Regions from separate parts of the Intrasporangium calvum DSM 43043 genome, predicted to be linked through region 2. Evidence: riboswitches for the same ligand, from Rfam matches in the RefSeq annotation. Region 2 holds a riboswitch; the other holds the start of a gene.
The links. Region 2 has a riboswitch for glycine ahead of gcvP (aminomethyl-transferring glycine dehydrogenase). Riboswitches for the same ligand answer to the same signal wherever they lie in the genome.
Positions count from the first base shown of each region.

Region 1: it holds a riboswitch for glycine, as region 2 does, so the genes downstream of both, gcvP (aminomethyl-transferring glycine dehydrogenase) here and gcvP (aminomethyl-transferring glycine dehydrogenase) in region 2, are expected to answer to the same signal.

Region 1 is NC_014830.1:2,046,620-2,050,021, forward strand. Features, by position in the region: gene gcvP (aminomethyl-transferring glycine dehydrogenase) at 1-1,459, opposite strand, end outside; glycine riboswitch at 1,541-1,655, opposite strand; gene INTCA_RS09200 (MerR family transcriptional regulator) at 1,701-2,285, opposite strand; gene INTCA_RS09205 (bifunctional nuclease family protein) at 2,439-2,933, opposite strand; gene ftsR (transcriptional regulator FtsR) at 3,061-3,402, opposite strand, start outside.
Region 2 is NC_014830.1:3,961,214-3,964,615, forward strand. Features, by position in the region: gene gcvP (aminomethyl-transferring glycine dehydrogenase) at 1-1,993, opposite strand, end outside; glycine riboswitch at 2,045-2,139, opposite strand; glycine riboswitch at 2,140-2,236, opposite strand; glycine riboswitch at 2,413-2,517, shown strand; gene cycA (D-serine/D-alanine/glycine transporter) at 2,648-3,402, shown strand, end outside.

The DNA of each region.
Region 1 (3,402 bases), 1.9 Mb from region 2:
AGACCGGGTGCGTCAGGAAGTCCGACGTGCGCGCCAGATCAGCCGGTATGCCGCTGGGCTCGTTCCCGGCGTCGCCGACCGGCTGCTCGGGCTGGGCCTCGACGCCGAAGCCGGCGAGGACGGTGTCCAGCGTGGCCGCGGTGCTCGTCTCGTCGAGGCTCAGCGAGACGTGGTCGTCGTCGACCCGTCGAAGGTTGACGCCCCGCTCCAGCAGGTCGCGGACGACGCCGTCGGCTCGACCGGGAACAGAGACCGTCAGCGTGTCGAAATGGGTCTCGGTGACGACGTCCACGCCGCCGGCCCGGAGAGCCGCACGGAGGCGAGCGGTGTGCGACTGGATCCGCTGGGCGATGCCGGTCAGGCCCTCGGGACCGTGCCAGACCGCGTACATCGAGGCCATGACGGCGAGGAGCACCTGGGCGGTGCAGATGTTGGAGGTGGCCTTCTCCCGACGGATGTGCTGCTCGCGGGTCTGCAGCGCGAGGCGGTAGGCCGGCTTGCCGTGCGCGTCGACCGACACGCCGACGAGACGCCCGGGCAGCTGGCGCTCGAGGCCCTGGTGAACCGACATGTAGCCGGCGTGCGGGCCGCCGAAGCCCATCGGCACGCCGAGCCGTTGGGCGCTGCCGACTGCGATGTCGGCGCCCCACTCGCCCGGCGGCACGACGAGGGTGAGGGCGAGCAGGTCCGCGCAGGCGGTGACGAGCGCCCCGGCAGCGTCGGCGGCCTCGGCAAGAGCGCGCCAGTCGAGCACGGCCCCGGTCGCGTCGGGATACTGCACGACGACCCCGACCACGGTGGCGCCGTCAGCGGCAGCGCCCAGGTCCTCGGCCGAACGGACCCCTCGCAGATCGGCGACGACGAGCGGAAGTCCGATGGCGGAGGCTCGGGTGTGCATCACGGCGATGGTCTGCGGGAAGACCCGCTCGTCGACGACGACCACGCCGTCCGCGGCACGGGAGGCCCGGTGCATGAGGGACATCGCCTCCGCGGCCGCGGTCGCCTCGTCGAGCAGGGAGGATCCGGCGATGTCGAGGCCGGTCAGGTCGCTGACGACCGTCTGGAAGTTGAGCAGGGCCTCGAGTCGACCCTGGGAGATCTCAGGCTGGTAGGGCGTGTAGGCGGTGTACCACGCCGGGTTCTCGAGGACGTTGCGGCGCACGACGGGGGGCGTGACGGTGCCGTAGTAGCCGAGGCCGATGAGGGAGGTGAGCACGGTGTTGCGGGCGGCGAAGCCGCGCAGCTCCTCGATGACCGCGGACTCGCTGTCGGCGGCGTCGACCCGGAGCGCCTCGGTCGACCTGATGGCTCCCGGGATGGCCCGGTCGCACATGGCGTCGAGGCTGGGTTGACCGACGATGCCCAGCATCTGCTCGATGTCGTCGGCGCGGGGACCGACGTGCCGGCCCACGAAATCGGCGAAGGGGGTGTCGAGCGTGGCTGGGGACTGGGAAGACATCGGGGCTCCTGACGGGACGAGCGGATGACACACGCTCCCCGTCTGTCGGCGTCGGCGGCAGTGCCCACGTCCTCCAGGGTGCCTCGCCACATGGTCCGGGTGCCTGAGAGGTTCCGGGGATGTTGCCCCTTCGGCGCCGAGCCGAGGTCAGGCGACAAGCGCCTCACGTCGACCCGGTCTCTCCCATGTGGGTTGGACGGCACGGCAAACCTACCAGCCGCTCACCGGATGAGTGAGCGCCTCAGGAGATGCGGCGCGCCTGCCGCCGGGCGGTCAGCTCGTCGTCGGGGTGGTCCGACGGCTCCGAGTCCTCCGCGCGCTCACTCGGGAGCTGGGCCAGCTCGCCCTCGACCTCACGCCAGACCCGACCCACGGCGATGCCGAAGACTCCCTGCCCGCCCTGCACGAGGTCGATGACCTCGTCGGCGGAGGTGCACTCGTACACGGAGGCGCCATCACTCATCAGGGTGATCTGGGCGAGGTCCTCCACACCCCGCTCGCGCAGGTGCTCGATCGCCACGCGGATCTGGTGCAGCGAGACCCCGGTGTCGAGGAGTCGTTTGACCACCTTCAGCACGAGGATGTCGCGGAAACCGTAGAGACGCTGGGTCCCAGAACCCGTGGCTCCGCGCACGGACGGCTCGACCAGCCCGGTCCGGGCCCAGTAGTCGAGCTGACGGTAGGTGATCCCGGCCGCGCGACAAGCCGTGGGCCCGCGATAGCCGGCGTCCTCGGTCAGGTCCGGGAGGTCGTCGGAGAAGAGCATCCCCTGCGAGGGGAACGGTGGCCGCCGGCTCGCCGGGGCGGCATCCTCGATGGCGGCCATGCGAGTTCCTCTCGTTCGGGTCCGGGCGTCGAGCAGACGACATCCAGGTAACTACAGGCACGTTGTTCACTTCGACGGTAGGACCACGACCGGGCACCGTCAATCACCGGGGTCCCGAACGGCGCCGTGTCGTACCGGACCCCGCGGCGACGATCAGGGCTCCTGGGCCGGCCCGGGCTCACCGGGGTGCTCGAAGTCCTCTGCGGAGACATGGTCGAGGAACTCCTTGAACCGCTCGACCTCGTCGTCCTCATCAGAGGAGACCACGATCGCGGCCTCGTCGAGAATGCTCGGATCGACCAGGACCTTCGACCCGGTCCGCAGGGCCAGCGCGATGGCGTCAGAGGCTCGTGAGCTGATCTCCGTCGTGCCGTCGATGATGAGGGCGGCGTGGAAGACGGAGTCCTTGAGAGCGACGATCCGCACCTCGGTGAGCTGGTGCCCGAGAACCGCGAGGAGGTCGCGCATCAGGTCGTGCGTCAGGGGCCGTGGGGGGACCACTCCCTGCTGCGCGTAGGTGATGGCCGCCGCCTCCGGTGCCCCGATCCAGATCGGCAGGTACCGACCACCGTCCCGCTCTCGCAGCAGCACGATCGGCTGGTTCGTCGGCATCTCCACGCGGACGCCCAGGACGTCGACCTCTCTCACCACTCCACCGTACCTCTAGCGCGGCCCGGCGACCCTGTCACCGGGCCGGGTTCGCGGGTGGGTCGTCCGGCCCGGGGCGGCGGACGAGGGCGGTGCGGGCAGCCGGTGAGGTGCGGACCCCCCGGGGTCAGCGCTCGAGGCCGGAGCGCACCAGGGCGACGTGCAGGGCCACGCAGGCCGAGAGGATCTCCGCGGTCCGCTCCTCCTTCGACCCGCTCCCCCGTCGGGTGGCCAGGACCTGGTCGACGAGGCCGATCTCCCGGTCCGCGGCGGTCCGGAAGGGTCGGAGGTGTCGAGGTTCGAGCCCGTGCTCGGCCAGCCTTCGGGCCGCGACGGCGACGGAGACCGCTTCGGCGGTGAAGTGGCCGGTGCGGTCGGCGCGCAGCAGGCCGAAGCTCTCGAGCGCAGCGAACATGGGCTTGTCGATGCCGCTCGCCTGCCGCAGCTCAGGACCGGTGAGCCGCACTCG
Region 2 (3,402 bases):
GGTCGGAGTGCTCCTCGCACGTGGTCCGGAGGTGGTCGAGGTCGACGGTCCCGTCGGGAGCGGTCTTGACGACGACGACGCGCATGCCGGCCATCACCGCGGACGCGGCGTTCGTGCCGTGGGCGCTCGCCGGGATGAGGCAGACGTCGCGCTGCCCCTCGCTGCGGGACCGGTGGTAGCCGCGGATCGCGAGGAGCCCCGCGAGCTCGCCCTGGCTGCCGGCGTTCGGCTGGATCGACACCTTCGCGTAGCCGGTCACCTCCGCGAGCCACGTCTCGAGCTCGTCGACGAGCCGGGTGTAGCCGGCAGCCGCGGAAGCGGGCACGAAGGGGTGCAGCGCCGCGAAGCCCGGAAGGCTGATCGGCTCCATCTCGGTCGTGGCGTTGAGCTTCATCGTGCACGAGCCGAGCGGGATCATCCCGCGGTCGAGCGCATAGTCCTTGTCCGAGAGCGAGCGCAGGTACCGGAGCATCTGCGTCTCGGAGTGGTGCGCGGAGAAGACGGGGTGGGTCAGGTAGCCCGACGTGCGGACGAGGCCCCCGGGGAGGCGGTCCGTGGCGGCCGGCTCGAGGGGGGCGCTGTCGGGTGCGCCGTCGGCGGCGGCGGAGGTTCCGGAGGTTCCGGCGCCGAAGGCCGCGAGGACCGCTGCGAGGTGCCGCCCGGTCGTCGTCTCCGAGCAGGAGATCCCGACGTGGTCGGCGTCCACCTCGCGCAGGTGGACCCCTCGTGCAGCGGCAGCGGCGACGATCTCGGCCGCCCGGCCCGGGACCTTGGTCAGCACGGTGTCGAAGTAGTCGTCGTGGACGACCTCGACCCCGGCGCCGCGGAGCGCGTCGCCGAGGGCCACCGCCTGACGGTGCACCCCGGAGGCGATCGCACGCAGGCCCTCGGGGCCGTGGTAGACGGCGTACATCGAGGCGACGACGGCGAGCAGGACCTGCGCGGTGCAGATGTTCGACGTCGCCTTGTCCCGGCGGATGTGCTGCTCGCGGGTCTGGAGCGCGAGCCGGTACGCCGGGCGGCCGGCGGAGTCGACGCTCACGCCGACGAGGCGGCCGGGGATGGAGCGCTCGAGTCCGTCCCGAACCGCCATGTAGCCGGCGTGCGGGCCGCCGTAGCCCATCGGGACGCCGAACCGCTGGGTCGAGCCGACCGCGATGTCGGCGCCCCAGTCGCCGGGCGCGGCGAGGAGGGTGAGGGCGAGCAGGTCCGCGGACACGGCGACGAGAGCACCGCGCTCGTGGGCCGCGGCCGTGAGAGCGGCGTGGTCCCGAACCACCCCGGAGGCGCCGGGATACTGGACGACGACGCCGAAGAAGTCCTCCTCGGGCAGCCCGTCGGCGAGGTCGGCGACGTGGACCTCGACACCGATCGCCGCACACCGGGTCCGCAGCACCGCGATGCTCTGGGGGAAGAGGTCGGCGTCGACGACGATCCGCTCGGCCTTGACCTTGCTCGTGCGACGCATGACCGTCATGGCCTCGGCGACAGCGGTCCCCTCATCGAGGAGGGAGGCGTTCGACGTCGTCAGCCCTGTGAGATCCGCCACCATGGTCTGGAAGTTGATCAGGGCCTCCAGGCGGCCCTGGCTGATCTCCGGCTGGTACGGCGTGTAGGCGGTGTACCAGGCCGGGCTCTCGACGACGTTGCGCCGGATCACGGCCGGCGTGACGGTGCCGTAGTAGCCCAGGCCGAGCATCGCCTCGGCCGAGTCGTTCTCCTCCGAGATGGCGCGCAGCTCGGCCTGCACCTCCGCCTCGGACAGGGGTTGTGGGAGGGAGAGCGCCGCGGGGTTGCGCACCCCCTTGGGGACGGCCCGGTCGACGAGCGACTCGAGCGACTCGTAGCCGAGCTCGGCCAGCATCTTGGCCTGGTCATCGGCCGAGAAGCCGATGTGCCGCGAGTGGAAATCCACTGAGGTGGAACCAGACTGCGGCAGAGCCGGCAGCTGGGAGGCGGCGGGGGTGTGCGACAGCGGAGAATGGTGCGTCATTGCGGGAGGCTCCCTGGTCGGTGCGCGCGTCAGAGCGCGACTGGATGGTCACCTCCCCGCTCTGTCATTGGACCTGAGAGCTTCACCGGCCTCTCAGCCGGCTTGCACCGTGGGTGCAGGACGCGGTCCTGCTTTCCAGAGTTCGCCTCATCGCAACGGTCATGGGGGCCTGAGAGATTCTGGGGAGAAGTTGCTCCTTCGGCGCCGCGACTGGCTGGTCGCGAACTCTCCCGCTGCGATTCGAATGGCGGATATGGAGTTTGTCGCGATCACGGTAGGTGCCGCGGGGCTCCCCGTCAATGCGTGACCACCTGATGGTGAACAGCGGTTCAGCAAGACATCCGACATCTGGACCGGGGGCTTGTGCCGTCCCGACGTCAGGTCTACCGTCCGGCGCACCATCTAATTGAAAATGCCATCGAGCTGTGGCGGGAGAGTCCCGTCGTCCTCAACGAGGACGTTCGGGCGCCGAAGGAGCAAGTCCTCCCCTGGAATCTCTCAGGCCCCCGTACCGCCACCGGCTGGGCAACTCTGGAAAGCTGCCGGGCGCCACGCCCGGACACCGACGGTGCAAGCGGATGACTCCGCGAATCTCTCAGGTCCGAACACAGAGCGGGGAGGGACCACTCATCCCCTGCCGGAACGGACCGGACCATGCCTCAACTCAGCAACGGCGCTGACACCCTGATCGCGCCTCCCCCCGCACCTCCGACCCCCGAGGCTCGGGCGGCCGAGGCGACCAGCGCGGAGAGCCCGCACCTGGCGCGCTCCCTGTCGAACCGCCACATCCAGCTCATCGCCATCGGCGGCGCCATCGGCACGGGGCTCTTCATGGGCTCCGGCAAGACGATCTCGCTCGCCGGCCCGTCGGTGATCTTCGTCTACATGATCATCGGCTTCATGCTCTTCTTCGTCATGCGGGCGATGGGTGAGCTGCTCCTCTCCAACCTCAACTACAAGTCGTTCACCGACTTCGCCGCGGACCTCCTCGGGCCGTGGGCCGGCTTCTTCACCGGCTGGACCTACTGGTTCTGCTGGATCGTCACCGGGATCGCCGACATCGTCGCGATCGCCGGCTACGTGCGGTACTGGTGGGCGGACCTGCCGCTCTGGATCCCGGCGGTCTCCGCGATCGTCCTGCTGCTCAGCCTCAACCTGCCGACGGTCAAGGCGTTCGGCGAGACCGAGTTCTGGTTCGCGCTCGTGAAGATCGTCGCGATCGTGACGCTCATCGTCGTCGGCATCGTCATGGTGTTCAACTCGTTCACCGCGCCGAACGGAGCCGAGGCCTCGTTCACCAACCTGTGGAACGACGGCGGGATGTTCCCCACCGGTGTCATGGGCTTCGTCGCGGGCTTCCAGATCGCGGTCTTCGCGTTCGTCGGTCTCGAGCTCGTCGGCACCACGGC